4 regions of the Geodermatophilus sp. SYSU D00705 genome follow, and region 2 is predicted to be linked to each of the others. Evidence: riboswitches for the same ligand, from Rfam matches in the RefSeq annotation. Region 2 holds a riboswitch; each other region holds the start of a gene.
The links. A riboswitch is a leader RNA that binds a small molecule or an ion and turns the genes downstream of it on or off. The one in region 2 is predicted to bind cyclic di-AMP.

Region 1 (7,471 bases), on a different contig from region 2:
CGCCTCCGCGGCCAGCCCCGGCTCGTCCAGCACGACGGCGGCCTGCTCGAGGCCGTCGGCGAACAGCCCGCGCAGGTGCCCGCCCTCCATCCCGGCCGGCTCGACGCCCTCCCACACGCCGGCCAGTGCCCGCAGCAGCCCGCGCCGGTCGGCGAACACCGTCGGCCACCCCTTCGCAGCCCGGGGGTCGACGAGCAGCCGTGACCACTTCCGCCAGGCGGGCAGCGCGAAGGAGGTCGACGTCCCACCGAGGTGGTCCACGCCGGCCGCCAGCCCGGCGCGCACCGCGGCGCGCAGCCGGTCGGCGGGCACGGCGGTGCCGGCGGAGCGGACGACGAGCATCGTGTTGCGGTAGCTGCCCACCCGGGCCCTGGCCCGGTCCAGGTCCGCGACGGGCACGGTCAGCGGTGCCAGGGTGCGGTCGTCGACGTGCACCCGCCCACCCGACGCGGCGTAGGCGACGACCGGGTGGCCGCCGGCGCCGTCGAGGAACGGCGGCAGGTTCCACCAGCCCAGGTGGTAGCGGTCCGGCCAGACGATCGCCGGATCGCCGTCGGCCAGCGTCGCGGTCAGCGCCCGGGCCGCGCCCGCAGCGCCGCCGGTGCGCGACCAGGCGACGTCCAGCCCCAGCCGGTCGACCGTCGTGGCCAGCCGCCGGTCGAAGTACTGCCAGGAGTGGGTGAACCCGAGGGTGACCACGCGGCCGTGGTCGTGGGCGAACTCCCAGAGGATGTAACCGGCGCCGAGCCCGCCGCCGACGAGGAACAGCAGCGGCTCGGTGAGCGGGCCGTCGGGGCCGGTGACCCCGCGGTGCGCGAGCACGTTGGCCAGTGCCGCGGTGTCCGGGTCGGTGCCACCGCGCAGGGCCCACCCGGCGTCCACGACGGGACCGGTGTCGATGGCGCCTCCGACGACGTGCGCGCGGGCGACGGCGTAGCGCTCGCCGGTCCGGGCCATCCGCGCGCGGACGCGCGCCTTGAGCTGCTTGGCCGTGGTCATGGTCGGACTCTCCCGGCTGCCCCGCGGCGACGGCTCCACGCCCCGTGCGCCGCCGCAGCCGTGGCATCCGATCCGACGGGACGTCCGGGCCGTGCAGCGCCTCGAGGCTCCCTAAGTCCCCTTTGCCCCGCATCGCCGGCCCGCGTGGAGGACCGGTCTGGGGTTGGGCGTGAGGCTCGCCGGGGCACACCCTAGACCCGGCGGCGCCTAGGAGTCGGCCCAGGAGCGGACGACCGCCACGTCCAGCGGGAAGTCCACCGGGAAACCCCCGAACAGCAGCCGGCCCGCCGTCGCCGCGGCACGGTGCACCTCCTCGGCGACGTCGGCGGCCAGGTGCTCCGGCGTGTGGACGACGACCTCGTCGTGCAGGAAGAACGCCAGGTGCGGCCGCTCGCCCGTGGTGCCGCCCAGGCGCCACAGCCGGTTGCGCAGGTCGGCCAGCCAGCACAGGGTCCACTCCGCACCCGTGCCCTGGACGACGAAGTTGCGGGTGAAGCGGCCCCACGCGCGGCGGGCCCGCTCCCGCTCCTCGCGGGAGCCGCCGCCGTCGGGCGGCTCCCCCAGGTCGGCCGGGCGCTCCGCCCAGGCGCCGGTGGGCGGTGGCGACCCGCGGCCGAGCAGCGTGTGCACGACCTCCCCGCGCTCGCCGGCGCGGGCGGCCTCCTCCACCAGGCCGATCGCCCGGGGGTAGCGACGCGCCAGCCGCGGCATCATGCGCCCGCTCTCGCCGCGGGTGCCGCCGTACATCGCCCCGAGCATCCCGACCTTGGCCTCGGCGCGGGTCGCCACGGCACCGCCGGCGACCATGCCCTGGTAGAGGTCGGCGGACCGGGCCGCCTCGGCCATCGCCGTGTCCCCGCTCATGCCCGCCAGCACGCGGGGCTCGAGCTGGGCGACGTCGGCGACGACGAGCAGCCAGCCGTCGTCGGCGACCGCCGCCGGGCGGACCTGGGCTGGCACCGACAGCGCTCCCCCGCCGGTGGACGCCCACCGCCCGGTCACGACCCCGCCGGGCAGGAACCACGACCGGAACCGGCCGTCGCGGACCCAGGTCTCCAGCCAGCTCCAGCCGTTGGCCTGCAGCAGGCGCGACCGCTTCTTGTACTCCAGCAGCGGCGGGACCGCGGGGTGGTCGACCGACTCCAGCGTCCACGACCGGGTGTCGTCCACCGGCAGCCCCGCCGTCTGCAGGGCCCGGAGCACGGCGGCCGGTGAGTCGGGGTTCAGGTCGGGGGCCCGCAGGGCCGCGCGGACCTCCGCCGCCAGCCGCTCCAGCAACGCCGGCCGCTGCCCCGGCGCCGGCCGCGGACCCAGGAGCTCGGTCAGGATCCGCTCGTGCACGTCGGCCCGCCAGGGCAGCCCCGCGGCGGTCATCTCGGCGGCCACCAGGGCCCCGGAGGACTCGGCGGCCAGTAGCAGGTCCAGGCGGCTGCGCTGCGCCGACGCGGCGAGGGCCGCCTGCTGGCGCGCGTCCTCGGCGAGCGGGTCCAGCCGGTCGGCGGGGTCCTCGAGCGGGAAGAGGGCGGGATCGGTGGTGGTGACCGGCTGCAGCGCGTCCCAGCCGCGGGTGTCGGGGCCGGCCAGCAGCGCCGGGTCGACGAACGGCGACCGGCGCAGGACGGCGTGGGTGAGCCGCAGGTCGGTGCAGCGCTCCACCCGGACGCCGGCGTCCAGCAGTGCGGGGTACCAGCGGGTGGTGTCGTCCCAGACCCAGCGGACCGGCGCCGTCTCCCGCTCGCGCACGAAGCGGGCCAGCTCCGCGGCCGGGAACCGGGTGACCGCTCCCGGCGTCCCGTCGCCGGAGAGCTCCCGCGCCTCGATCTCGGCCTCGCCCCGCCGCAGCAGGACGACGCGGTTCACCCGGACAGTGTCGCCGGAGGGTCCGACACGGCGGAGCAGGGCCGGTGCGACAGCATCGCGGCCATGACGACGACCGAGCGCACGACGCCCCCGCTGCAGGCCGACGAGCGCGAGACCCTGGAGGCCTGGCTGGACTTCTACCGGGCCACCCTCGCGCGGAAGTGCGACGGCCTGACCGACGAGCAGCTGCGCACCGCCGCGGTGCCGCCCTCGGGGCTGACACTGCTGGGCCTGGTGCAGCACATGGCCGAGGTCGAGCGGAACTGGTTCCGCCGGGTCCTGCTCGGCGAGCAGCTGCCGCCGATCCACGATCCGCAGGCCGAGCCCACCGGCCACGACGGCGGGTTCGACCTCGCCGAGGGCGCGTCCTTCGCCACCGCGCGGGCGACGTGGGAGGCCGAGGTCGCCCACGCCCGCGCCAACTGCGCCGGCCGCGACCTCGACGCGACGAGCCCGTTCATGGGCGGGCAGGTCACGCTGCGGTGGATCTACACCCACATGGTCGCCGAGTACGCCCGCCACGCGGGCCACGCCGACCTGCTCCGGGAGTGCATCGACGGGGCGACCGGCGTGTGAGCCGGCGGCGGGACCGCGGTCAGGACCCGCCGAGCAGCCGGCGCACGCAGCGGACCGGCCAGCCGGCCACCCGCACCGGCACGCCCACCACGGCGCGCACCGCGCGGCTCCCGAGCCGCAGCAGGTCGGCGTACTCCGCCGGCCGCGGCCCGCCGGCGGTCGCGGGCCGCCCGACAGCCGGGCCGGGAGCCGGTGGGTCCTCGGCCGGCGGCGGGGTCGCCGGCACGATCAGGTCGACCGCCGTGCGGCGGCGCGGCCCCCGCAACGACTCGAACGACGGGATCGCCGGCGCGTCCGGCGACTCCTCCTCGGCGGTTCCCGGCCCCTGCAGCCCGGGAACCGAGCCTCTGGACTCGTCCCCCGGCGACCTGGTCGGCATGGCCCCGACCCTAACCGCGTCCCTCCGACGCCGTCGGCCGGCTCCCGGACGGCTCCGGGCGAGCGGGCCGGCGGGCCAGGACCAGGACCGCGACGGCGGCGGGGAGGACCGGCAGCGCCAGCAGCAGCAGCGCACCGGGCCGCTCGCCGCCGGCCGCGGTCACCGTCCCGGCGAGCAGCGGGGCCAGCAGTCCGGCGCAGCCCCACGCGGTGAACACCCGGCCGTAGACGGTGGGGAACGCGCGGGGACCGACCCGGTCCGCCGTCGCCGCGGGGACCAGCGCGGACACCGCCCCGTAGGCCAGCCCGACGGCGGCCGAGGCGGGCAGCACGGTGGCGGGCGCGGCCGACGTGGCCAGTCCGGCGACGGCGGCGGCGGTGACGGCCAGCGCGGTCGCCAGCGCCGGCAGGCGCCCCACGACGTCCGACCACCACCCGGCGGACAGCCGGCCGGCGAGGTTGCCGGCCGCGAGGAGCGAGACGGCCACGCCGGTGGCCCCCGGGCCGAGGCCACGGGCGGCCGCCAGCGGCGCGGCGGTGGCGAAGAGGACGAGTCCGGGAGCCGCGCCGCCGGCGAAGAGCACCCACAGCGCGACGAGCGCCCCGCCCGGGACCGGCTCCGCCCCGCGCACCCGGCCGCTCCGGGGCACCCGGTCCGCCGGGGCGAGGACGGCGGCGAGCGCGAGCAGCGCGGCCGTCGTCCCGGCCAGGACGGCGAGGCACGTGCGCCACCCCGCGGCGGGCAGCGCCGCCGGCGCCACGAGCCCGAGCAGCACCGGCCCGGCCGCGTAGGCCCCCACCACCACGCCGCTGGCGGTGCCGCGCCGCCGCTCGGGGACGCGGGCGGCCAGCGACACGGCGACGCCGTAGCCCAGCCCGTTGGCCGCCCCGAACAGCAGCCCGACGCCCAGCCACGGCAGCTCCGGCCGCTGCGCCGCGGCGGTCAGCCCCAGCCCGGTGCCGGCCAGGACGGCGGCGGCGGCCAGCAGCGCCCGCGGCCCGTACCGCCGCAGGCCGCGGCCCACCCCCAGCAGGCCGACGGTGAAGACCACGACCGCGGCCGCGAACACCCCGGGCCCGCTGCCGGGCGCCGCGCCGGTGTCGGCGCCCACCTGCGGCGCCACCAGGCTCCAGGCGAACAGCGTCCCCACCGCGAGGTCCGCGAGGACGCCGGCGGTGACCAGGCGGAGCGTCAGGGCAGGCCCGGAGGGTCCGTCGTCGGCTGGGGGTCTGGCCACGGTCCTCCCGGGATGACCTCGAGGCACGAGGCGGCCAGGATGGGCCACCCGGCGCCCCGGCAGCCACCCCCGTCGACGGCGCAGGGACGACTCCCGGTGGAGGCGCCGGCGTGCTTGGCTCCCGGCACGGTCCCCGAGGAGGCCCGATGCCCGTCCAGCTGAACCACACCATCGTCGCGGCCCACGACCGGGACGAGTCGGCGCGCTTCCTGACCGACGTCCTCGGCCTCGCGCCGCCGACCACCTACGGCCCGTTCGCCGTCGTCACCCTGGCCAACGGCGTCTCGCTGGACTTCATGGCGGAGGACCCGGTCATCCCGCGGCACTACGCGTTCCTGGTCACCGAGGAGGAGTTCGACCAGATCCTCGGCCGGATCCGCGCCCGCGGCCTCGAGCACTGGGCCGACCCGTTCGCGTCCCGGCCGGGTGAGATCAACACCAACGACGGCGGCCGCGGCGTCTACTGGCCCGACCCGAACGGCCACGTGCTCGAGGCGATCACCCGCCCGTACGGCGGCTGAGGCACCGCCCGGACACTCGCGGCCGCGCGTCTCGCGGCGCGGCGCACCGCCGGTCGGACGCGCGCTGCGCCGGTCCCGCGGAGCCGGCGGTGCACGAGGACACCGGCAACCAGGCCCCCCCCCCCCCCGATCCCCGGCGACACGCCAGGGCGGCCGTGAGTGACCTCACCGACCCCACCCGCACCTCGCGGCGCGACCAGCGACTTCCCCGCACGGCCCCTCGCTTGTGACCGGCGTTACGGCGACAGTCCACATCACGCGTCGTAGCGTTTTGGCTGCGTTCAGCTAAGAGAACGTGGCACCGGTCCGCCAAACCCTGCCCACCGGCTGCTCACCAGATCCCTCAGGGCAGGGGTGGGGGACCCAACGTTCCCGGCGCGTCCGACGCGCCTCGGGGTGAAGCCGCGCACCGCGGCCGGGCACCGATCGCCCGAACCCGACAGCTCACCTCGCCGGCGGTGATCGGAGACCACACACCCATGGCAAAGCACCGCGCGCCTCGTTACGTCCGCACCAAGAAGGCGCTCTCGAAGGCCCCCGTCGCAGCCGGCGCCACCGTCGTCGGGATGGGCATCCTCAGCACCCCGGCCAACGCCGCCACCACCCACGACTGGACCGGCGTGGCCCAGTGCGAGTCCGGTGGCGACTGGGCCATCAACACCGGCAACGGCTACCACGGCGGCCTGCAGTTCAGCCCGTCGACCTGGGCCGCGTACGGCGGCACCGACTTCGCGCCCCGGGCGGACCTCGCCACCCCCGCCCAGCAGGTCGAGATCGCCGAGCACGTGCTCGCCGGCCAGGGCATCGGCGCCTGGCCGGCCTGCGGCAAGCTGCTGACCGACGGCACCACCGCCGCCGCCACGGCTCCCGCGGCTCCCGCGGCTCCCGCCGCCGCGCCCGCCGCGGCGCCCGCCCCGGAGGGTCCGGCCGCCGACACCGCCGCGCCGTCCGCCGACCACACCGTCCGGCGCGGCGACACCGTGGCCGAGATCGCCGCCGCCCACGGGGAGTCATGGCGGCCGCTCTACGAGCGCAACATCGCGGTCATCGGCGCCGACCCGAACCTGATCTTCCCGGGTCAGGTGCTGCTGACCAGCGGGGCGGCGGCGGCCGCTCCGGCGGCGGCGGCCGCTCCGGCGGTGGCTGCCCCGGCGGCGGCTGCCCCGGCGGCGGCTGCCCCCGTGGACGCCGCGCCGGTGGACGCCGCGCCGGCCAACGTGGCCGCGCCGGCTTCCGCTCCCGACGTGGATCCCGCCCCCGTCGTCACGCCGGAGCCGGCCGCGGCGCCCGCGCCGGAGGTCACCCCGCTGCCCGAGGTCGAGCCGACCCCGGCCGCCGCGGTGATCAGCAACAGCGCCGGCGCCGTCCAGCCCAGCGCGCAGGCCGCCGCCGACGCGCTGGTCACCAACGTGCCCGGCGTCGCCGGCATCACCATCGGCGGGACCCGCGCCAGCGCCGCCGACCCGCACGGCCACCCGTCCGGCCTCGCGCTGGACTACATGGTCGGCTCCGACGCCGCGCTCGGCGACGCGATCGTGGCCTACCACGTCGCCCACTGGGACGAGCTCGGCGTGGAGTACGTGATCTGGCAGCAGCGGATCCTGACCTCGCCGACCGGCGCCTGGAAGGCGATGGCCGACCGTGGCGGCGCGACGGCCAACCACATGGACCACCCGCACGTGAACTACCGGGCCTGACGACCGGCCCGCACCGGGGTTCCCTCCAGCGGCCCCCCACCCGATCCCGGGTGGGGGGCCGCTGCCGTCGCGGCTGCCGCACCCGGTCGTCGTCGGCAGACTGGGAGCGTGACTCCCCCGCCGTCCGACGACCCGGCCGCGCGCGGCGTCGTCCGCCTGTTCAACACCGCCGGCGGGCGCACCCTGTGCCTGGCCGGGGACG
Region 2 (7,471 bases):
GTCCTGCTCGCTGAGCAGCATCGCGAGCTCGCCCTCGTAGGCCCGCAGGGCGCCGACGTCGGACTCGGTGACGTCGCCGAGCTCGAAGAAGTCGAGCGTCCCGTCGTCGTCCTTCCGGATGAGCAGCAGGTCCAGGACCCGGACCATGCCGCGGTCGACCAGCTCGGCGAGGGCGGGGGCGATCTCTCCGTTGAACCTGCTCCCGGGGAACTCGACGACGATCCAGTCGACCGGTCCGAGCTCGTCGACGGCTTCGCGGGCCTCTGCGGTCACCTGTTGTGTCACGCCGCACCTCCCTGTGTCGGCCGGGGCATGGCCCTGGTGGGTGACTGGAGGATCTGCTGGTTCGGCCGGCCGGTCCTCACCCCTCGAGGACGACCTGCCGCGGCGAGGACCCGGCCGGGCCACTCCGGGGTCGCCGCCGGCTCTCGCCGTCAGCCGGCGGGGGAGGCTCCGTGCGGCCACCGAGCCGCCTGCCCGGGGCCGGCCGCGGACGCGGTCGACGGCCTGGTTGGGGGAGGAGGTGCCGAGCTTGCGGTAGATGGAGGTGACCTGTGCCTCGATGGTGTGGACCGACAGGTGCACCGACGCAGTGCTGATCACGCTGTTGCTCGTCATCGGCACCCTGCTGGTCGCGGATGGGCTCAGGGCTGCATGAGCATGGCGGCGCCTCGGATGGGAACCGGTGGGGCGGGTGCGGCTCGAACTGGCGGTTCGTGTGTCCACCGCCCTAGGTGTTCACGGATGGCGCGCGCCGCGTACGGCCAGCTGGACAGCCGTGCCGGACCGGTGCTAGGACGGTCCCCGTCCTGTCGCCCGCGAGCTGTGCCGTCGCGAGCGAGAGAGGGGATCGAGGCCGGCCATCGGGTGACGATCGCTACAACGCTGAGGGGCGATGGCTGTGAGAAGACGTCGCATGGCAGTTCCGGCGGTCGCGGCATCGACGGTGATCGGGGTCGTACTCGCGCCTGCGGCCCTGGCCGGCACGGTGCCTGTCGTCACCACGACGTGTCCGAAGACGCTCACCGTCGCCACGTTCGAGCCGGGGGAAGAGGTGTCAGGCAACGCGACCGTGACCTCACGGGACGCAGCGGACCGGCTGAACCGAGGTGAGGGCCTCTTCCTCCTGGAGGAGGGCACGTCCAGGCCGTTCACCATGGCGGTGCACCTGGGCGCCGAGAGCGACGTGAGCCAGCCCTTCTCCTTCACCGCGTCGGGGACCTCGCTGAGCGCTTGCCTGCTCGCGACGACTCACGGTGGTGGCGAGGAGAACATCGGCACCGTGTGGACGAACGTGACGGCATAGCACCTGGGCCATCGCGGGTCGCTCCGCGGGGGAGCTGAGCCGGGACCGGGACGAGGCCCGCAGGACCGAGGCCCCGGCCTGCGGGCCCGATTGGTGGGGCGGGTGGGGCTCGAACCCACGACCCAGGGATTATGAGTCCCATGCTCTGACCGGCTGAGCTACCGCCCCGGTGTGCTCCAGCCTGCCAGATGGCGGCCGGCCGCCGACGGGGCCGTGAGGGTGAGCCCGCCGGGCGGTTTCGGGGAACTGTGCGCGACATCTCAGCGGCGGCGGCCCGGTGCCCGGGACGTGGCCGGGGCCGCCTGCGGCCCACCGCGCGGCCCGGGCCGTCCTCGCAGGTCACCGCGGGAGTCGCGCGAGCGGTGGAGCGGTCCTGAAGATCAGCTCTCCGGGGTCGCGTACTCACGCCTCGTAGCGGGATGTCACTCCTTCGGGCAACGAGGCGCGCCGGAGGTGTTACTCGATCGTGACCGCGGGGGGTCACTCAAGGTAGTTTTCCCGACGGCCTCGCCGGGTTCCGCTCCTCGACACACGAGGGCACCGGCCTGGCCCCGCCGAACCGCCGACGCCTCCCTCCGGGGGCCGAGACGGACCGGGGACCCACCGTTCCACTGGGGTGAGTCCTGCCTGCGTAGGGGGACGCAGGCGGGTAGGGCGCCGTCCGGCCCGAACCCGTCAGCTAACTCGGTAGGCGGTCGCGAGGATGGGAGAACCGTCGCCTTGGCGACCCTGCACCACCTGATGACCCTGCCTGCGCGCGGAGCGCCGGCCCGCCGGCTGCTGCGTGCGCCTCGCCGGGCGCTCGTCGTCGCCGCCGTGGTCGGCGGGCTGCTGGCCGGCACCCCGGCCGCGCTCGCCGCCCCCACCGTCTCCGGCACCTCCGAGCAGGAGAGCCTGGCCGCCGAGGTCGCCCGCATCGAGCAGCTGGTCACCGCCGCCGAGGAGAAGCTGCAGCGGATGACCGTCGAGGCCGAGGCCGCCGCCGACGCCGCTCTCGTCGCCCGCGCGGAGCTGGCCACCGCCCAGGCTGAGGCCGATGCCACCGCCGCCGAGCTGGCCACCGCCCAGGCCGACGTCGCCGCCGCCGAGGAGGACGTCGCCACCCTGGGGCGGGAGGCCTACATGGGGGCCGACAACCGCTACGGCGACATCGAGCTCATCCTCGACGCCGAGAGCCCCACCGAGTTGCTGCAGCAGGCGGCGACGATGGACGTCCTCGGCGCCCAGCGCGCCGCGCGGCTGACCGACTTCCTCGCCGTCGAGCAGCGGGTCGAGGAGGCCGACCGGGCCGCCCGGGCCGCGGTGACCCGGCTCGACGAGGCCGCCCGCGCCGCCGACGAGGCCGAGGCGGCCGCCACCGCCCACCTCGCCGAGGCGCAGTCCGAGTACGACGCCGTCGCGGCGCAGAAGGCCGCTCTCGACGAGCAGTACCGCGCCGCCGGCGAGCGCCTGCTCGCCGCGCAGGGCGCGGCCGACCCCGCCGCCGCCTTCAACGCCCGGCTCGACGCCCGTGCGCAGGGCACGACCGGCATGCCGACCGCCGGCCGGCTCACCTCCTGCTACGGCGCCCGCTGGGGCACGATGCACCAGGGCATCGACATCGCCGCCCCCATCGGCACCCCGATCTACGTGCCGGAGGACGGCGTCGTCCTCCAGGCGGGGCCGGCCAGCGGCTTCGGCCTGGCCGTGTACGTGCAGCACGCCGACGGTCAGATCACCCTCTACGGCCACGTGAACCAGTTCTCCGTCACCGCGGGCCAGGTGGTGACCGCGGGCCAGCAGATCGCCGAGGTCGGCAACCGTGGCCAGTCAACCGGGCCGCACCTGCACTTCGAGGTGCACCAGGGCGGCCTCTACGCCAACCGGGTCAACCCGATGCCCTGGCTGGCGCAGCACGGCATCGCCCTCGGTGGCGGGTGCTGACCTCGACCTGACCTGACGCGGACGGCCCGCGGCCCCCGGTGCTCCGGCGGCCGCGGGCCGCCGTGCGTTCAGCGGCGGCCGCGCAGCCGCCCGAGCAGGCCGCCGACGCCGCCGAGGGTCTGCGCGGCCAGCTGCAGGATCGGCCCGCCTGGGATGCCCGGCGCGACCTGGACGACCGGGGCCAGCGCGAGCAGCCCGCCGAGCTCGTGCACCCGCAGCCGCCGCCGGGCCAGCGCCGCGACCGGGTTGACCCGACCGGAGGCCGCCTCGAGCAGCAGGTCCGCCGGCGCCTCCACGGCGGTGCCCTGCGGTGCTCCCGGGGCCACCCGCCGCACGGTCCAGCCCGCCGGGTCGGCGGCGAAGGCCCAGCCGCCCTCCGGCGTCGCCAGGGTGGCGCCGCCGGTGATGCCGACGGACGCGGACAGGGCGCCGGTCACGTCCGCGAGGGCCGCCAGGCCCGCCTGCAGGACCGGCTCCGGCACCGGCGGGGCGCCGCACGCGGTGAGATCCAGCCCGTGCACGGCCAGCTCGTACGCCTGACCCAGGACGACGCTGAGCAGGGGCAGGGTGCCCACGACCGCGACCGCCGGTGCGGTGTCCAGCTCGACGGGCCCATCGGCCAGGTAGCGGGCGGTGGCGTCGCGGTTGCGCCGCAGCGCAGCCAGCACCTCCTCCCGCGTCGCGTCCCGGTGGGCGGCGGTGACCCGGGCGTTGGTCGGGTCGACCTCCGGCGGTGTCCCCGCACCCCCGGCCCGCGCGGAGGCGACCAGGTCGGCCAGCGCCGTGTGGTCGTCCCAGCAGCCGAGGTGGACGCAGATCTCGTGCGCCCGCCACCCGGGCAGCCGTGAGGGCCGGTCGAGGTCCACCGCCTCCGCCTGGGCGAGGAAGGCGTCCCAGGCCGGCAGGACCAGCCCCGCGACCTCGTCACGCCCCGCGTCGGCCATCCCCTGGGATCGCTGCATGGCCCGGCCGTTACCCCGGCAGTCCCGCGGTGTACGCCTCCGCCGTGCGGGGCCGTCTTGTCCGCCGGGGCCGGTCCGGCCAGCCTGGGCGGCATGACACGCAGCGGCACGACCCGCGGCACGGTGATCCGCTGGGACGACGCCCGGAGAGCCGGCCTCGTCGAGGCCCCGGACCTGCCCGGCGACTGCTGGGTGGACGCCTCGGTCGTCGACGGCCCGCGCCACGCGCTCCGCGCCGGGCAGGTGGTCGACGTCGAGTGGACCGAACCGGGGGTCGAGGGTGCGGCGTTCCGGGCGACGCGGGTGGTGCCGCGGGAGGACCTGCAGGCCACACTCGGTGCGTGAACCCCGGGTGTCCTGCCGGTGCACACGGGTGTTCGCCGCTACCCTGCGTGAGGGCAGCGCGGTGCCGCCTGCCGGCTCCTGACGGCCGTTCCGCAGGCCGTGCCGTGGCTCGAGCAGGAGGTGCAGGAGGGCGCGAGCGCACGGTGGACGGGTGCACCGTCACCGTGGTATGGCCGCTGACCAGCGCGTAGTGGTCCCCCTCGTGACCATCCGTCACATGTGACCCATCCGCCTCATCCGCACTGGCGCGATGGGGTGACCATCGTGCAAACTGTTCCCAGGACCCCTGGTCCACAACCGCCGAACACAGCCTGTCACCGAATCGATCGTCCGTTGGGGAAGACGAGACCGATCGAGTCGATGGAGGTACCCCGTGCAACGACGGTCTACCCAGGGTGTCGTCTTCGTGCACGCGTGCCCGAAGGCGCTCTGCCAGCACGTCGAGTGGGCGCTCGAACGCGTCATCGGCGCGCCGGTCTCCCTGTCGTGGGCCGACCAGCCTGCGGCACACGGTTCCTTCCGTGCCGAGGTGGCCTGGACCGGCGCCCCGGGCACGGGAGCGAAGCTGGTCGCCGCGCTGCGCGCGTGGCCCATGCTCCGCTTCGAGGTGACCGAGGACGCCAGCTACGGCAACGACGGCGAGCGCATGTCGTACGTGCCCGGCCACGGTGTCTACCGCGCGCCCACGAGCGCCAACGGCGACCTCATCGTCACCGAGCAGCAGCTGCGTCACCTGGCCGCCACCGCGACCTCCATCGAGGCGTTCCGGCACGGGGTGGACGAGCTGCTCGGCGCCGCCTGGGACGCCGACCTCGAGGTCTACCGGCACGCCGGCGACGGGCAGCCCGTGACCTGGCTGCACCAGGTGGTCTAGATCACGATCTGACTACGACGGCCCGGTGGCACCCGAGCACTCGTCGTAGGCTGAGGCCGGTCGTCCGGACGTCGTCGGGGAAGCGGCGTCCGGACGACCACGAGCCCACGTCAGGGCCCGGCACCCCCAGGGGTGCCGGGCCCTGACGCGTTCCCGGCTCAGAGCGGGATGTTGCCGTGGGCCCCGCGTCCGGGCGGGGCCGCCGCGAGGGCGGCGATCAGCCGGCGGCGGGTGCGCGAGGGCTCGACGACCTCGTCGACCACGCCGATCTGCAGCGCCCGGTTCACCCCGCCGGCGATCCGCTCGTGCTCGGCCGCCAGCTGGACGTGCAGCGCCTCCCGCTCGCCGGGCGGGGCGGCGGCCAGCTTCTTCCGGTGCAGGATGCCGACGGCCGCCTTGGCGCCCATGACGGCGACCTCGGCGCCCGGCCAGGCGAACACGGCCGTCGCCCCCAGCGACCGGGCGTTCATCGCGATGTAGGCCCCGCCGTAGGACTTGCGGGTCACCAGCGTCACCCGCGGGACCACCGCCTCGGCGAAGGCGTGCAGCAGCTTGGCGCCGCGCCGCACCACGCCGTCCCACTCCTGCCCGACGCCGGGCAGGTAGCCGGGGACATCGACCAGCACCACCAGCGGGACGCCGAAGGCGTCGCACATGCGCACGAAGCGGGCCGCCTTCTCCGCGGAGGCGGAGTCCAGGCAGCCGCCGAGCCGCAGCGGGTTGTTGGCGACCACGCCCACCGTCCGCCCGGCCAGCCGGCCCAGCGTGGTGACGATGTTCGGCGCCCAGCGCGGGTGCAACTCCAGCCCCGGCCCGTCGAGCACCGCGGCCACGAGCGGCTTGACGTCGTAGGCCCGGTTGGGCTTCTCCGGCAGCAGGGCGCGGAGGTCGACGTCCGGCTCGGCGTCGGCCGGGGCGAGGGAGCCCTGCGCGGCCAGCAGGGAGACCGCCTCACGGGCGGTGTCGAGCGCGGCCTGCTCGGTCTCGGTGACCACGTGGACGACGCCGCTGCGCCGGCCGTGGGTGTCCGGGCCGCCGAGGCGCTCCATGTCGACGTCCTCACCGGTGACCGACCGGACGACGTCGGGGCCGGTGACGAACACCCGCCCGGCCGGCCCCATGATCACGAGGTCGGTGAGCGCCGGGCCGTAGGCGGCGCCGCCGGCGGCCGGGCCGAGGACGACGGAGATCTGCGGCACCCGCCCCGACGCCCGCACCATGGCCTCGAAGACCTCACCGACGGCGTGCAGCGCGGTGACGCCCTCGGCCAGCCGGGCGCCGCCGGAGTGCCAGATGCCCACCACCGGCAGCCGCTCACGCAGCGCGGTGTCGATCGCGTCGACGATGTGCCGGCAGCCGTCGAGACCCATGGCGCCGCCCATGACGGTGGCGTCGGTGCAGTAGGCGACCGCCGGGCTGCCGGCGACGGTGCCGCGGGCGGCCAGGACGCCGGAGGTGTCCCGCGGGCCGAGCGGCGTCATGGAGCCCGCGTCGAAGAACCGCTGGAGGCGGTCGGCCGGGTCACGAGGGTCCGGCGCGGTGGGGACGGGAGCGGCGGACAGGACTGTCACGGGACCTCCGGGGCCTCGGGCTCGGGCGGTTCAGGGCAGGCGCCATCGCTGCACCGGCCCCGGGGCAGGGGCCGGCGCAGTCGGGAGGGCGGGACCGCTCAGGCGGTGGTGAACACCAGCGCGATGTTGTGGCCGCCGAAGCCGAACGAGTCGTTGACGGCGGCGGAGATCTGGGCGCGCCGCGGCTCGCGGCGGACGATGTCGAGGGCCTGGACGGCGGCGTCGTCGTCCGGGTCGTCGAGGTTCGCCGTGGCCGGCACGACCTGCTCGCGCAGGGCGAGGACCGTGAAGACCGACTCCAGCGCCCCCGCGGCACCGAGCAGGTGCCCGGTCTGGCTCTTGGTGGCCGTCACCAGGACGTGCTCGCCGATCGTGTTGCGGATCGCGGCCGCCTCCGCGGTGTCGCCGACGGGCGTGGAGGTGGCGTGGGCGTTGACGTGGCCGATGTCGGCCGCGGTGAGCCCTGCGTCGCGGATCGCGGCGGCGATGG
Region 3 (7,471 bases), on a different contig from region 2:
TGAAGGAGTTCGACACCGAGGTCGAGGCCCTCTACAGCCGCTGAGGCGGGCCCTCCAGGAGGTCGGCGAAGGTCGCGGCGATCGTCGGCCACGACCACCGCTGCTCGACCCACGCCCGGCCGGCCGCGCCCATGGCGCGCGCCCGGTCCGGGTCGTCGAGCAGGGCGGCCACCGTCGCCGCCACGCCCTCGGGCGACCGCGGGTCGGCGACGACGTGCCCGGTCACGCCCTCCTGCACCGTCTCCGGCGCACCGCCGGAGGTGCCGGCGACCACCGGCCGGCCACAGGCGGCCGCCTCCAGGTAGACCATCCCGAGCCCCTCGACGTCCAGGCCCCCGCGGCGGGTGCGGCACGGCATTGCGAAGACGTCCCCGGCGGCGTAGTGCGCGGGCAGCCGCTCCGGGCGCACCGGGCCGGTGAGGACGACGGAGCCCTCCAGCCCGGCGGCGGCCACGGCGCGCCGCAGCCGGGCCTCCAGCGGGCCGCCGCCGACCAGCAGCAGCCGGGCGTCGGGATGGCGGGCCAGCACCCGCGGCCAGCCGGCGACGAGGACGTCCTGCCCCTTGCGCGCCACCAGCCGGGAGACGCAGACGACCACCGGGGCGTCGCCGAGCCCGTACCGCTCGCGCACGGCCGCGCCGTCGGCGTCCGGCGTGAACCGGTCGACGTCCACGCCCGGGGACAGCTGCGCCATGCAGGCGGCGCCGTCCAGCGCCGGCGCGAGCCGCTGGTGCGTGTACTCGCTGATGTAGGTCAGGACGTCGAGGCCCCCGGCGATGCGCCGCATGAGCTGCCGCGCTCCCGGCAGCGCCACCCACCCCGTCTCGTGGCCGTGGGTCGCGCCCACGAGGTGGCCGACCCCGGCTGCGCGCAGCGCGGGTGCGAGCAGGCCGAGCGGCGCGGCCGCCCCGAAGAAGGCGGTGTCGCACCCGTACCGGCGGGCGAGGCCGACCGCGGCGCGCGCCGTGGCGGGCGTGGGCAGCAGCATGCCGGTCCGCTGCCGCACCACCGGGTACGGCAGCGCGGCGTCGTACTCCTCCCAGCCGGGCGAGCGCGAGGCGAGCACGACCAGGGAGTCCGGCGGGCGGCGGGCCAGGAGCGCGGCGACGAAGGTCTGGATGCCGCCCTGGCGCGGCGGGAAGTCGTTGGTGACGACGAGCGTCCTCACCCGCCCTCCTGCAGCCGCTGCCAGTCCTCGGCGAGGGCCACGCGCTGGGGTCCGGTCGGGTGCGAGCCGAAGAACCACTGCCAGGCCGCGGGCGGGTCCGGGTCGGCGAGGTTCGTGCTGGCCAGCCGGTTCTGCATGGCCACGAACGCCTCGGCGTCCCCGGTCAGGTCGAGGGCGTGCAGGTCCGCACGCGCCTCCACGTGCCGGGACACCAGGTTCTGCACGGGCGTGGCCACCAGCGTGCCGAGTGCGGCCAGGAACAGCACCAGCGGCACCACCCGCGGGTCGCCGGCGGAGTCCGCACCGGCCCGGCGCAGCAGCGGCTGCCAGGACAGCAGCCAGCCCAGCAGGGCGACCGACCCGGCGGCCCCCAGCGCCCCCTCCAGCGTCCCGGTCAGGACGTCGTCGGTGGCGACGTGGCCGAGCTCGTGGGCGGCGATGGACTCGATCTCGGCGTCGGACAGCAGGTCGAGGGCCGTGTCGTAGAGCACGATCCGCCGGGTCGAGCCGAACCCGGAGACGTAGGCGTTGAGCGCGGTCGTCCGCCGGGAGGCGTCGGCGACCAGCACGTCCCCGACCGGGGTGCCGTTCTCCTCCGCCAGCTCCAGCAGGTCGGTGCGCAGCTGCCCGGCCGGCAGCGACCGGAAGGAGTTGAACGCCGGCTCGATGAGCACCGGGTACAGGAAGGAGCCGATGACGACCATCGCCGCCGCCGCTCCGGCGGCCCAGGCCCACCACGTCCGGGGTGCACGGCGGGCCAGCCACACCACGGCGAGCAGGGCGAGGGCGGTCAGCACGGCGTTGATGGCGGTGGAGACGGCGACGTCCCGCAGCCACAGCGGCCAGCTGCGCGTCGAGAGCCCGAACCGGTGGCGGACCACCTCCCCGTAGGCCGACAGCGGCAGCGTGACCAGCCGGCCCACCACCATCAGCGCCACCGTGCCCAGCAGCACCTGCCAGACCCATCCACCGCCCAGCGGCCGGGCCACCGTCCGGACCAGCCACCGCCCGAGCGGGGTCAAGGCGAACACCGCCGAGGTCAGGAGCCCCAGCACCAGCGAGGCGAGGGACGCCGGGCGGATCGCGGCGGCGAAGGACTCCGCCTGTTCGACCACCCCAGGGGCGAGACCGGCGCCCGGACGGATCGGGCTGGCGCCGCCCGGCGGTTCCGGCAGCAGGGTCCACGGCGTACCGACGGCGACGACGACCACGAAGGCCGCCCCGAGCACTCCCGCGACCAGCAGCGCGGCCCGGCGGGCGCTCACCCGGCCGATCCTAGAAGGACCCCCTGCCCCCCACCGTGGACGGACCCCGTCCTCCCCACCCTTCGCACGCTCGGGGCGGGCCCCGGGACGGGGCCGCGTCGGGGCCCTGCAGGGGGCCGGGGTGGAGCCGCCACCCCGGCCCTTGCCGTGCCTATGCGAGGCGGCGCATGGCGGTGATCCCGCCCATGGAGTCGACGCTGACCACCTTGACCGGCTGGCCGGACGTCGAGGCGTGCACCATCTGGCCGTTGCCGATGTACATCGAGACGTGGCTGACCGGGCTGTAGTAGAAGATCAGGTCGCCCGGCTGCAGGTCGGCCCGCGAGACGGCGGTGCCCATCGTCGACTGGATGCGGCTGGAGTGCGGGAGGCTGATGCCGGCCGCGGCGTAGGCGTACTGCGTCAGCCCCGAGCAGTCGAAGGCGGTCGGCCCGCCGGCGCCCCACACATAGGGGTCGCCGACCTGGGCCAGCGCGGTGTCGACGGCGGCCTGCGCGGCACCGCTGGCGGCAGCGGCCGGCGCAGCGACGGCGACGGGCTGGCCGGCGTGCGCGGTGACGACCTCCTGCTGCTGCGGCGCGGAGAGCGCGTCGTACTGGGCCCGGTAGTCGGCGATGTCGGACTCCAGCTGCGCCTGCCGGGCGGTGACGTCGTCGAGGGTGGCCTGCGCCTGTGCCTGCGCGGCATCGGCGTCGGTCGTGGCCTGCTCGGCGGCCGCCGCGCTCTCGGCCACCTGGGCCAGGACGTCGGTGGTGTGGCCGGCGATCACCTCGAGGGTCGCGAGCTGGGAGACGAAGTCCTCCGCGGAGGTGCTCGTCATCAACACGTCCAGCTGCGTCATGCCGTCGCCGGTGAACGCGGTGCGCGCGACCTGGCGGATCTGGCCGTCGAGGGCGTCGAGCTGCTGCTGCGCGTCCGCGGCGGCCTGGCGGGCGCGGTCGGCGGCGGCCTGCTGCTGGGCGAGCACCTCGCGGGCCTCGTTGACCTGCTCGGTCACGACCTCGAGCTCGTGGCCGGCCTGGGCGACCAGCTGGGCGGCCTGGGCGGCGGTGCCGGCCTGCTGCGGGTCCGCCGCGGCCGTACCCGGCAGCAGCGTGAGGGCCAGGGTGGCGGTGGCTCCCAGGACGATCCCGCGACCGAGTCGGCGGGCCAGGCGGGGGCGGCGGAACAGGACCGGGAGGTCGGGGTGGGACAGGTCGAGTGCATGCCCCAGGGCAGGGCGAGGCGTCGCCACGGTCGGCGGCTCTCCGTTTCTTCCTCAGCAACCGCCTACCGAGTTAGCTGACGGGTTCGGGCTGGGAAGAAGTGCCCTATCTCTGCGCTCCGGCGGACCGGCGCGTGTGCCCCGGGGTCACCGGCGCACGCGAGAACTCACCCCAGGACTGCGGTGGGTCCCCGGTTCCCCCTCGACGCCGTGCGCGGCGCGTCGGGGAATTCGGCGGTGTCCTCCCGAGGTCACCTCTCTCAGGTGACGACCGCCCGGTCGGACCGGCTCACCGTACGGGCGTGATGAAGTTGTGACAAACGGGGTCTGCGTGGACTGTGGGAACAGCCACACCCCCGGCCCGCGCCACGCCGTCGGCCACGCACGGTCACCGAGACCGTCGACGGTGTGTGCCCGCCGCCCTGGCGAGGACCCGGCGGCCGCGCCTCACCCGGTGCGCCGCCGGCCCCTGGCCGCGCCCGCGGCACGCCCGTCCGCGGACGACTGGTGCCGCAGCGGCGGGACCAGGCCGCCCTCGGCCAGCGCCCGCACCGCGCGCCGCTCGACGTCGTCGAACTCCACGACCACACCGGGCCGCGGCACGACGGCGTCCTCGGCGGTCGCGGCCGCTCCGCCGTCGCGCCGGCCGGTCATCGGCACCACCGTGGGGTCGGCGGTCTCCCAGCCCGGCGGGGCACCCAGGAGGACGGTGACGACGCAGTCGGCACACCCGGTGCCCCGGGCGGTGCACGTGTCGCAGTCGATGAACATGGCCCACTCCTCTGCTGGCCGACGCCTCGTCGCAGGAGCCCTCCATGGCCCCGGTCGGTCCGCGCAGCACGCTAGGGACGGGCACCGACAGTTCCGCGCGACCGCGGTCGGCCGCTCCCCGGCCCCGGCGCGCGTCCCCGGGACTGTCACTGCCCCGACCTACCGTCCGCCCCGTGCCCTCTTCCCCTGCCCGGCTGGCCGGGATCGCCGCCGGGACAGCCGCACGAGCCGCCGCCGGGCTCCCCCGCTACGAGCAGGCCACCATCGAGGAGCTCGGCACCCCCCTGGCCGAGGTGACCTTCGTGGTCGTCGACCTGGAGACCACCGGAGGCTCCCCCAAGGACAGCGCCATCACCGAGATCGGCGCGGTCAAGGTCCGCGGCGGCGTCGTCCTCGGCGAGTTCCAGACCCTGGTCGACCCGGGCTGTGAGATCCCGCCCTACATCAGCGTCCTGACCGGCATCACCTCGACGATGGTCGCCACCGCCCCGCGCATCGGCGCGGTGCTGCCGCACTTCCTGGAGTTCGCCCGGGGCGCGGTCCTGGTGGCGCACAACGCCCCCTTCGACCTCGGGTTCCTCAAGGCCGCCTGCGCCGAGAACGGGATCGCCTGGCCGGCGACGGCCTCGGTCGACACCGCTGTCCTCGCCCGCCGGCTGCTCACCCGCGACGAGGTGCCCAACTGCAAGCTGGCCACCCTGGCGCCCTACTTCCGCACCACCACCGACCCCTGCCACCGGGCGCTGGCCGACGCCCGCGCCACGGTCGACGTGCTGCACGGGCTCTTCGAGCGGCTCGGTCCCCTGGGCATCACCAGCCTGGAGGAGCTCACCGGTCTCACCCGCCAGGTCGACCCGGAGCGGCTGCGCAAGCGGCACCTGGCCGACGCCGTCCCGTCCGGCCCGGGCGTCTACCTCTTCCGCGGCCCGCGCGACGAGCCCCTCTACGTCGGGACGTCGAACGACCTGCGCAGCCGGGTCCGCAGCTACTTCACCGCCGGTGAGCAACGCAGCCGGATCACCGAGATGGTGGCGCTGGCCCAGCGGGTCGACGCGATCCCCTGCGCGCACGACCTCGAGGCCGCCGTGCGGGAGCTGCGGCTGATCGCCGAGCAGAAGCCCCGCTACAACCGGCGCTCCCGGTTCCCGGAACGGGCACTGTGGGTCCGGCTGACCGAGGAGCCGTTCCCCCGGCTGTCGGTGGTCCGCCGGGTCCGCCCCGGCGCGGGGGTGTTCCTCGGCCCGTTCCCCGACCGGCGGGCCGCGGACGCCGCCGTCGCGGCGATCCACGAGTCGCTACCGCTGCGGCAGTGCACCGGCCGGCTGTCGGTGCGCGTGTTCGGCACCGCCTGCGCGCTGGCCGGCATGGGCCGGTGCGGCGCCCCCTGCACCGGCGCCCAGTCGGTCGAGGAGTACGCGGGCATCGCCGAGGTCCTGCGCGCCGCCGTCGCGGCCGACCCCCAGGCGCTGCTCGCGCCCCTGCTGGCCCGCGTCGAGCGGCTGGCCGCCGAGGAGCGCTACGAGGACGCCGCCGTGCTCCGCGACCGGGTGGCGGTCCTGGTGCGCGCCGTCCGCCGCCGGCAGCGGCTGGAGTCGCTGGCCGCGGTGCCGGAGCTGGTCCTGGCCCGCCCCGACGGCGCGGGCGGCTGGCACCTGTCCGTCGTCCGCCGGGGGCGGCTGGTGGCCGCCGGCTGCGCGCCCCGGGGGACGTCGGTACGGGACACGCTGGCCGGCCTGCTGTCCACCGCGGAGACGCCGCTGGGCCCGGACGACGAGCTGGCCGCCTCGGTCGACGAGACCGAACTGGTGCTGCGCTGGATGGAGAAGGCCGGCACCCGCCTCGTGCAGGTCTCCGGCACCCTCGCCTGCCCGGTGCCCGGAACCGGCGGCTACAGCGCCTTCCTCGACCGCGTGGAGGCCGGCCACAGCGGCCGCGACCCCTTCGCCGACACCCGCGCGCTCGGCACCCGCGCGCGCCCGGACCGGGTCTCCCCCGGGCCACGCACAGCCGCCGGCCCGGCGACACCCCGGCTAGCATCGCCGGCGTGATCACCGCCATCGTCATGATCGACGCGGCCACCGACGCGATCCCCGAAGTGGCCGAGGCAGTCGCCGACCTCGACGGGGTCAGCGAGGTCTACTCGGTCGCCGGCACCGTCGACCTCATCGCCGTGGTGCGCGTGCGGGAGTTCGAGCAGATCGCCGAGGTCGTGGCGGGGCGGATCAACAAGGTGCCCGGCGTCCTGGAGACCGACACCCACATCGCCTTCCGCGCCTACTCCCGGCACGACCTCGAGGCGGCCTTCGCGATCGGCTTCGACACCGCCGACTGAAGGGTCAGGCCTGCAGCGACCGGCTGACCGCCACCCAGCGCTCGAGCTGTGCCTGCGCGCGCCCGTCGTCGACCGCCGCTGCGGCCCGCTCCAGCCCACCGGCGAGGACGTCGTGCAGCCGGCCGGCCCGCTGGTCGAACGCGGCCAGCGCCGCGGCGGCGTTGAGCAGCACCGCGTCCCGCACCGGCCCCCGCTCACCGGCCACCACCCGCCGGAAGACGTCGGCGTTGAAGGCCGGGTCCCCGCCGCGCAGGGCCCCCTCGGGCGGGACCTCGATCCCGAGCGCGGTCGGGTCGAGCCGGTCGGGCTCGACCTCGCCGTCGCGGACCACCCACACCGAGGAGGTGGTCGTGGTCGTGAGCTCGTCCAGGCCGTCGTCCCCCCGGAACACCAGACCGCGCATGCCGCGCCCTGCCAGGACGGCGGCCAGCACCGGCGCCATGCGGGCGTCGGCGCAGCCGATGGCGGCAGCCACCGGACGCGCCGGGTTGGCCAGCGGGCCCAGGAAGTTGAAGACCGTCCCGACACCCATCTCCCGCCGGGGCACCGCGGTGTGGCGGAACCCCGGGTGGAAGACCGGCGCGAAGAAGAAGCCGATCCCGGCCTGCTGCACGCACGCGGCGACCGCCGCGGCCGGCAGGTCGATCACGACACCCAGCGCCTCGAGGACGTCCGCGGCCCCGGAGGACGACGACGCCGCCCGGTTGCCGTGCTTGGCGACCGGCGCCCCC
Region 4 (7,471 bases), on a different contig from region 2:
CGTCGGAGGCGCCGGCCAGGGCGGCGGCGCGCAGCTCCCGGGCCTCGGCGACCACGCGGTCCAGCAGCGCCAGGACGACGGCCTCCTTGGAGGCGAAGTAGAAGTAGAAGGTGGGCCGGGAGATGCCGGCACCGCGGGCGAGGTCGTCGACGGAGATCTCCGCCGGCGACCGCTGCGCCAGCAGCGCCTCGGCGGTGGCGAGGATCGCCCGCTCCCGGTCGTCACCGGAGGGACGGCGGGCGCGGCGGCCACGGTCGGGTGCCACGCTGCTCACGGCAGCCGCCAGACCGTCGTCCGCCGCAGACCCGGCCCCTCGGTCTCCGGGATCTCGTAGACCGCGGCGGCGGCCAGCCGGTCGTGCGGCAGGTAGGGCCGCCCCGGATCGCCCACGTACACCTCGACCCCGCGGGCGCGGGCACGGTCGAGGAACGGCAGCACCCGTTCGGTCATCTCCCGGTCGTAGCAGACGTCCCCGGCCAGGACGACGTCGATGCCGGGCAGCTCGCGGCCGAGGACGTCACCGATCACGCTCACGCCGTCGATGCCGTTGAGGCCGGCGTTGACGCCGACCGCGGTGCGGCTGAACTCGTCGACGTCACTGGCCAGCACCCACCGGGCACCGGCCAGCCGGGCGGCGAGGGCGACCAGGCCGCTGCCGGCGCCGAGGTCGAGCACCGTCCGTCCAGCGACCACCTCCGGCCGGTCCAGGACGAAGCGGGCCAGCGCCTGGCCGCCCGGCCACGCCGCCGCCCAGAACGGCGGCGCCTCCCCGGCGCCACCGTCCTCGGTCTCCATCGCCTCCCACAGGGCGACGACGTCCTCGGCCACGTGCAGCCGCACCTCCGGGACCGACGACGGCCGTCGGACCTGGGTGTGGGTACGGACGAAACCGGACGGGACGACCCTCACCGCCCGACCGTCCCACACCCGGTCCCGAGACGGCTCGAGGGGCCGCCCCTGTCAGGAGCGGCCCCTCGAACGGGTGCCCGGTGCGGGACCGGGGCGGCGATCAGTACCAGTTGTGGGCCTGCGAGTGCGCCCACGCGCCACAGGGGCTGCCGTACCGGTTCTCGATGTAGATGAGCCCGGCGTCGATCTGGCGGTAGCCGTCGGAGGTCTTCGCGATGCCGGTGCCGGCCCAGGTGGAGTTCAGGAACTGCGGGATGCCGTAGGCGGTGCTGGTGGGGTTCTGCGCGTTGGGGTTCCAGCCGCTCTCCTTGCCCCACAGGTTCTCCAGGCAGCTGAACTGCTGGGCGCTGCCGACCTTGGACATCGCGTACTCCTTGAAGGAGCCGCGGGGAGCCGCGGCGGCCGCGGGCGCCGGGGCGGCGGCAGGAGCGGCAGCGGCCGCGGCCGCGGCCTGCGCAGCGGCGGCGGCCTCACGCTCGGCGGCCTCGCGGGCGGCCTGCTCGGCGGCGGCGGCCTCCGCGGCGGCGCGCTCGGCGGCCTCGCGCTCGGCGGCCTGGCGGTCGAGCTCGGCCTGGTCGGCCGCGGCCTGCGCCTGGGCGGCGCTGGCCTCGGCGGCCTGGCGCTCGCTGCGGGAGGCGGCGAGGTGCTGCAGCGGGGCCAGGTCGGCGGCCTCCGGGGTCGCCGCGGCCGCGGCGTCGGCGGTGATGCCGAGCTGCTCGGCCACGCTGACCGACTCGGTCCGGGTGGCGGTGGCCTCGGCGTCGGGCGCGCCGCTGGCCAGGACGTTGACCACGATCGCGCCGGCCGCGGCGGCGGCCAGGAAGAACGCGGGACGGCGGCCCTTGGCCGGCAGGCCGAAGCCGCGGCGGGAGGTGGTCTGGGGGGTGGCGGCGTCGGCGGCGGGGGTCGTGGCGGCGTCGACGGCGGGGAACTGCACGGTGCGGTCGTTCATCGAGTGGGGTGCTCCGGGGCGCGAGGGCGCCCGCGGGCCTGCCGACTCGTACGGAGGGCAGCCCGGGACGCGAGGGTCTACGGGAGGGGTCCGGCGGCGGTCAGTGACGCGCGCGGCCGGTCAACGGCGAGGCGGGATCAGCGGACCGAGGAAGAGGCGCGAGGTGCGCGTGGCCCGGGATCCCTGCGAGCCGGGAGGGCCCGTGGGCGAGGCATGCGGATGCTCTCCGTTCCTTCCATGGCCGCCTACCGAGTTAGCTGACGGGTTCGGGCGGGAAGGTGCCCTACCTGCTCGAGAGCAGGATTCACCCCAGTGCTTCGATGGGTCCCCGGCTCACGTCCGCGGGAGGCGGACACGACTCGGCGGCGTCCGGCCAGGCTCCCCGGATGGGGAAGCACGACCGACCGGACCCACTCACCGTACGGGCCGTTATCGTCCTGTGACAATCCCGTGGGCCCCATCCGTCACGTGACCCTCGTCGCGGGAGAGTTCTCGGCGGATCCGGAATACGCCCGGGGCGGCGCTGTTGCACGCAGCAGTAGTTGCGCTCTCAACCACTTGGAGCACGAGATGCAGTTCGGGATCTTCTCGGTCAGCGACCTCACGACCGACCCCACGACCGGCCGCACGCCCAGCGAGGCGGAGCGGATCAAGGCGGTCGTGGCCATCGCGAAGAAGGCCGAGGAGGTCGGGCTCGACGTCTTCGCCCTCGGCGAGCACCACAACCCGCCGTTCTTCTCGTCCTCCCCCACCACCACGCTGGCCTACATCGCCGCGCAGACCTCGACGCTGCAGCTGTCGACGGCGACCACGCTGATCACCACCAACGACCCGGTGAAGATCGCCGAGGACTACGCGATGCTGCAGCACCTGGCCGGCGGCCGCGTGGACCTGATGATGGGCCGCGGCAACACCGGCCCGGTCTACCCCTGGTTCGGCAAGGACATCCGTGACGGCATCCCGCTGGCCGTGGAGAACTACGCGCTGCTGCGCAAGCTGTGGGACACCGACGTCGTCAACTGGTCGGGGCAGTACCGCACGCCGCTGCAGGGCTTCACCTCGACCCCGCGGCCGCTGGACGGCGTCGCGCCGTTCGTGTGGCACGGCTCCATCCGCTCGCCGCAGATCGCCGAGCAGGCCGCCTACTACGGCGACGGCTTCTTCCACAACCACATCTTCTGGCCGCCGCAGCACACCCAGCGGATGGTCGAGTTCTACCGCCAGCGCTACGAGCACCACGGCCACGGCTCGGCCGACCAGGCGATCGTCGGCCTCGGCGGGCAGGTCTTCATGCGCAGGAACAGCCAGGACGCCGTCCGGGAGTTCCGGCCCTACTTCGACAACGCCCCGGTCTACGGGCACGGCCCGTCGCTGGAGGACTTCAGCCGTGAGACGCCGCTGACCGTCGGCTCCCCGCAGCAGGTCGTCGAGCGCACCCTCGGCTTCCGCGACTACGTCGGCGACTACCAGCGGCAGCTGTTCCTCATCGACCACGCCGGCCTGCCGCTGAAGACGGTGCTGGAGCAGCTGGACATCCTCGGCGAGGAGGTCGTGCCCGTCCTGCGCCGCGAGTTCGCCGCGCTGAAGCCCGCGCACGTGCCCGACGCCCCGACCCACGCCTCCCGGGTCGCCGCCCGCGGCGGGGCGAAGGACGCGACCGTCCACGCGGCCGCCGACAGTGTCACGGGGCAGGCGCGCGAGGAGGCCGAGGAGGTGGAGGTCCGATGAGCACCCGCACCCTCGCCGTCGTCAGCGCCGGGCTGTCGACCCCGTCGTCCACCCGGCTGCTGGCCGACCGGCTCACCGCCGCCACCGTCGACGCCCTCCGGGCGCGCGGTGAGGACGCCACGGTCGAGGTGGTGGAGCTGCGCACCCACGCCCGCGACCTGGCCGACCACCTGGTCACCGGGTTCGCGAACGAGTCGCTGCAGGCGGCGATCGACACCGTCGTCGGCGCCGACGGGCTGATCGCGGTGACGCCGGTGTTCTCGGGCTCCTACAGCGGCCTGTTCAAGACGTTCTTCGACGTCATCGACAAGGAGTCCCTGACCGGGAAGCCGGTGCTGCTGGGGGCCACCGCCGGCACCGCGCGGCACTCGCTGGTCATCGAGCACGCACTGCGCCCGCTGTTCGCCTACCTGCGCGCGATCGCCGTCCCGACCGGCGTCTTCGCCGCCCCGGAGGACTGGGGCGGCGGCGAGGGCGTCGACCGCGCGCTGGCCGCCCGGGTCGAGCGCGCCGCCGGCGAGCTGGCCGACCTCGTGGCCGGCCGGCCGGCGTCGGCCCGCCCGGCCGACCCGTTCGCCGACTTCACGCCGTTCGACGAACTGCTCCGCGACAGCTGACCGCGGACGACGGCGCCGGGAGACCTCCCGGCGCCGTCGGGTCGGGTCAGGTGGTGCCGCGGGTGTCCGTCCGCCGGTCGGCGCCGCGCTCGGTGGTCTGCCGTGCGACGGGCACGCCCTCCGGTGCGGCCGGCGCCCCTGACGGGACCGGCGCCGCCGGCGGCACGGCCGGCTCCGGCCGTCCCCGCAGCCGCGAGTACGGCAGCACGAGGCTGGCCAGCAGGACGACGGCCAGGATGACCGCCCACACGCCGCTGTACTGCGTCCAGGAGCCGGTGAGCAGCAGGAAGGCCGGCAGGGCCGCGGTCAGCACGCCGGCGACGATGGCGATCGCGCCGGTGTAGCGGGTGTAGTCCTCGCGCTTGAGCCCGAGGACCAGCCAGAACAGCCCCCAGAGCACGGCCCAGTAGAGCCAGATGACGCCGAACCCCGGGTCCCGCGGCTCGAAGTAGAAGAAGTTCAGGCCCGCGTACACCACCGCGCACACGGCGACGAAGGCGGAGAACCAGCCCAGCCCGGTGCCGTCGAGGTTCCCCAGCAGGTTGATCCCGACGTACAGGTAGGTGAAGCCGAACAGGTAGATGCCGCCCGCGAACAGGATCGCGGCCTGGTCCCCACCGGCGGTCAGGATCAGGTAGGTGGGCGTGAACACCTGCAGCGCGCCCACGAACAGGTTCAGCGGTGCCGCGGCGCGGGGGTCCACCCTGCCGAGGAGCATCAGGCCGTTGACGATCAGGACGGCCCCGACGTACAGCAGTCCGACGGCTCCCATGTGCAGTCATCTCCTCGGGTCCCGCGACGGTGCGGACGTCCCCCGTGAGGTGTGCCGGTGCGCAGACGTTCAGCGGCAACGATGGCGCCGCACCCCTCCCGCGTCAACGCTCCGCGTCGTCCTCGGCGAGCGCCTCGTCGAGGAGGGCGGCGAGGCCCTCGAGGGACCGGTGCGGCCCGTCGGTGCGCACCACCACGGGGTCGGGGACGGCGTCCTCGTCGTCGGTCACCGCCGCGGTCAGGTCGGCGGCGGTGCGCAGGGCCGCCTTGCCGAAGCGGTCGGCGGCCTCGTGCCGCGCGATCGGCGGGAGCTCGTCGGACACGGCGTCCTCCAGGGGGGTCGGTGGCGCACGCGGCCGCGTGTTCGGCGACCGCACCCCCGGGGTACCACCCTCCCGGCCTCGAACACCCGGCGGCCACGACGGAGGGGACTCGAGGGGGCCGATCGGTGGAGCACCGGGTCGAGGTGGTGTGGACGTGCCACCCGTGCGAGGTGGGTGGCCAGGACGCGCAGGAGGACGGCGATGCCGACCCGACCTGCTGGAACTGCGGTGGGCCGGTCGTCGTGACCGCCCGTCCCACCATCTGGCTCGCCTCCGAGCCGGACGCCGCCTGAGCACGGCGCCCGGCCCGGGACGGGCTCACCCGGCGCGGGCTCCCGCCCGCCGGGTGGTCACGAGCTGACGGCGCACTGACCGCGGTCGGCGCGCACCGGCCCCGACGCCGACGGCTTGATGTCGAAGTCGAAGATCGCCGTCGGCAGGTAGAGCGAGCAGCAGGCGTTCGGGATGTCGACGATCCCGCTCACCCGGCCCTCGATCGGAGCCGAGCCCAGCAGCAGGTAGGCCTGCTCGCCGGAGTACCCGAACTTCTCCAGGTACCGGACGGCGTTCAGGCACGCCCGCTTGTAGGCCAGCGTCGCGTCCAGGTACTTGTTCGTGTTGCTCTCGTGGTCGACCGAGACCCCGATGAACGTCAGGAACTCCGAGTAGCGGGGCTCGACGTTGCCGGGCATGAACACCGGGTTCGTGGTCACGCCGTAGGTCTCCATGCCGCCCTTGATCAGGTCGATGTGGAAGTCGATGAACCCGCCCATCTCGATGGCGCCGCAGAAGGTGATCTCGCCGTCGCCCTGGCTGAAGTGCAGGTCGCCGCCGGAGAGCTTCGCGTCCTTGACGTGCACCGGGTAGAAGACCCGCGAACCGCGGGAGAAGTTCTTGATGTCGTGGTTGCCGCCGTTCTCCCGGGCCGGCACCGTGCGCGCGCCGTCCCGGGCGATGCCGTCGAGCACGTTGCCGGACGCCGTCCCGCCGAGGGTGTTCTCGGCCAGCGGCGGGAGGGCCAGGGGCGGGACCCGGTCGGGGTCGGTCGCGATCAGCGCCCGCTCGCGCTCGTTCCACTTCGCGAGCAGGTCCGCCGACGGCGCCGTGCCGAACAGCCCGGGGTGGGTCAGGCCGGTGTAGCGCACCCCCGGTAGGTGCCGGGACGTCGCGACCTGGCCCTGGAAGTCCCAGATCGCCTTGTAGGCGTCCGGGAAGTAGTCGGTCAGGAAGCCACCGCCGTTGACCTTGGCGAAGATGCCCGTGTAGCCCCAGCCCTGCCCGGGGGCGTCGCCGAACTCCTGCGGCGCCTGCACCGGGCCCAGGTCGAGGATGTCGACGACGAGCAGGTCGCCCGGCTCGGCGCCCTCGACCCCGATCGGCCCGCTCAGCATGTGGGCGTGCGTCAGGTCGACGTCGCGGACGTCGTTGGCCGAGTCGTTGTTGCCGATCTGGCCGTCGGTCCACTCGCGGCACTCGACCCGGATGCTCTGTCCGGGGCGCACCATCGTGGCGACCGGGACGTCCGGGTGCCAGCGGTTGTGGCCGGGTACGGCCTGGTCCCTCATGGACTTGGCCTGGTCGACGGTGAACACCACGTCTGGCATGTCCCCACTCTCCGATCTGCGTTGATGGTGAGCGCCGGCCCGCGGGAAGACGGGCCGTCCGTGGGGGACGCGGGCCCGCAGCCGTCAGGGCCGGGGCAGCGCGTCCCATCGCGGGTTCCGCGGCGCCGGGCGGCCGGCTGCGCGCGGGACCTCCGTCGTGACCGTGGGCGCGTCCCGGCTGGCCTCCTCGCTCAGCCGCGCGGCGGCCACCGGGGCGGCCGTGCGGCTGAGCAGAGGGGCGGTGTAGACGCGCCGGCCCACCGCCCCGCAGGCGGGACACCGGGAGGTGCTGTCCGCGGTGCCGATGGGACGGCGGACCTCCCACGGGCCGCAGCTGGGACACCGGTAGACGTAACCCGCCATGGAGGTCCTCCGGGGCTCGGGACCACAGGTGAACGCGGAAGCTAGCGGCCCCTGGCGTCGCGCGGAGCCGGTGGACGCCCGTCCGACCCCTCCGATCGCGGCACCACGCGCGTCGCCACCCCGGGCTCAGGAGGGGTGACCCCCGGTGGGTTCAGCCGGTGGCGTCGGGCGAGGCCGGGGCCGAGCCGCCCTGCGGGGCGCGTC

Region 1: it holds a riboswitch for cyclic di-AMP, as region 2 does, so the genes downstream of both, ACI78Q_RS16715 (LysM peptidoglycan-binding domain-containing protein) here and ACI78Q_RS11835 (M23 family metallopeptidase) in region 2, are expected to answer to the same signal.
Region 3: it holds a riboswitch for cyclic di-AMP, as region 2 does, so the genes downstream of both, ACI78Q_RS17765 (C40 family peptidase) here and ACI78Q_RS11835 (M23 family metallopeptidase) in region 2, are expected to answer to the same signal.
Region 4: it holds a riboswitch for cyclic di-AMP, as region 2 does, so the genes downstream of both, ACI78Q_RS19000 (aggregation-promoting factor C-terminal-like domain-containing protein) here and ACI78Q_RS11835 (M23 family metallopeptidase) in region 2, are expected to answer to the same signal.

The regions. Positions count from the first base shown of each region.
Region 1 covers NZ_JBJGYT010000022.1:50,913-58,383, forward strand. The annotation lists gene ACI78Q_RS16685 (BtrH N-terminal domain-containing protein) at 1-999, opposite strand, end outside; gene ACI78Q_RS16690 (bifunctional 3'-5' exonuclease/DNA polymerase) at 1,207-2,859, opposite strand; gene ACI78Q_RS16695 (DinB family protein) at 2,923-3,435, shown strand; gene ACI78Q_RS16700 (hypothetical protein) at 3,455-3,814, opposite strand; gene ACI78Q_RS16705 (MFS transporter) at 3,825-5,051, opposite strand; gene ACI78Q_RS16710 (VOC family protein) at 5,198-5,572, shown strand; cyclic di-AMP (ydaO/yuaA leader) riboswitch at 5,895-6,045, shown strand; gene ACI78Q_RS16715 (LysM peptidoglycan-binding domain-containing protein) at 6,052-7,269, shown strand; gene ACI78Q_RS16720 (hypothetical protein) at 7,378-7,471, shown strand, end outside.
Region 2 covers NZ_JBJGYT010000012.1:48,267-55,737, reverse strand. The annotation lists gene ACI78Q_RS11850 (DUF6325 family protein) at 1-285, opposite strand, end outside; gene ACI78Q_RS11845 (hypothetical protein) at 917-1,306, shown strand; tRNA gene ACI78Q_RS11840 (tRNA-Ile) at 1,398-1,474, opposite strand; cyclic di-AMP (ydaO/yuaA leader) riboswitch at 1,877-2,015, shown strand; gene ACI78Q_RS11835 (M23 family metallopeptidase) at 2,048-3,229, shown strand; gene ACI78Q_RS11830 (maleylpyruvate isomerase N-terminal domain-containing protein) at 3,298-4,191, opposite strand; gene ACI78Q_RS11825 (hypothetical protein) at 4,285-4,536, shown strand; gene ACI78Q_RS11820 (DUF3145 domain-containing protein) at 4,910-5,410, shown strand; gene ACI78Q_RS11815 (acyl-CoA carboxylase subunit beta) at 5,569-6,981, opposite strand; gene ACI78Q_RS11810 (beta-ketoacyl-[acyl-carrier-protein] synthase family protein) at 7,080-7,471, opposite strand, start outside.
Region 3 covers NZ_JBJGYT010000026.1:789-8,259, reverse strand. The annotation lists gene ACI78Q_RS17780 (AMP-dependent synthetase/ligase) at 1-44, shown strand, start outside; gene ACI78Q_RS17775 (glycosyltransferase family 4 protein) at 32-1,168, opposite strand; gene ACI78Q_RS17770 (M48 family metallopeptidase) at 1,165-2,433, opposite strand; gene ACI78Q_RS17765 (C40 family peptidase) at 2,585-3,667, opposite strand; cyclic di-AMP (ydaO/yuaA leader) riboswitch at 3,684-3,884, opposite strand; gene ACI78Q_RS17760 (hypothetical protein) at 4,085-4,408, opposite strand; gene ACI78Q_RS17755 (DEDD exonuclease domain-containing protein) at 4,582-6,456, shown strand; gene ACI78Q_RS17750 (Lrp/AsnC family transcriptional regulator) at 6,453-6,740, shown strand; gene trpD (anthranilate phosphoribosyltransferase) at 6,745-7,471, opposite strand, start outside.
Region 4 covers NZ_JBJGYT010000030.1:28,004-35,474, forward strand. The annotation lists gene ACI78Q_RS18990 (TetR/AcrR family transcriptional regulator) at 1-265, opposite strand, end outside; gene ACI78Q_RS18995 (class I SAM-dependent methyltransferase) at 271-909, opposite strand; gene ACI78Q_RS19000 (aggregation-promoting factor C-terminal-like domain-containing protein) at 1,010-1,861, opposite strand; cyclic di-AMP (ydaO/yuaA leader) riboswitch at 2,089-2,236, opposite strand; gene ACI78Q_RS19005 (LLM class flavin-dependent oxidoreductase) at 2,432-3,589, shown strand; gene ACI78Q_RS19010 (FMN reductase) at 3,586-4,206, shown strand; gene ACI78Q_RS19015 (AmiS/UreI family transporter) at 4,253-4,978, opposite strand; gene ACI78Q_RS19020 (hypothetical protein) at 5,082-5,300, opposite strand; gene ACI78Q_RS19025 (hypothetical protein) at 5,426-5,593, shown strand; gene fmdA (formamidase) at 5,651-6,904, opposite strand; gene ACI78Q_RS19035 (FmdB family zinc ribbon protein) at 6,989-7,267, opposite strand; gene ACI78Q_RS19040 (FMN-binding glutamate synthase family protein) at 7,419-7,471, opposite strand, start outside.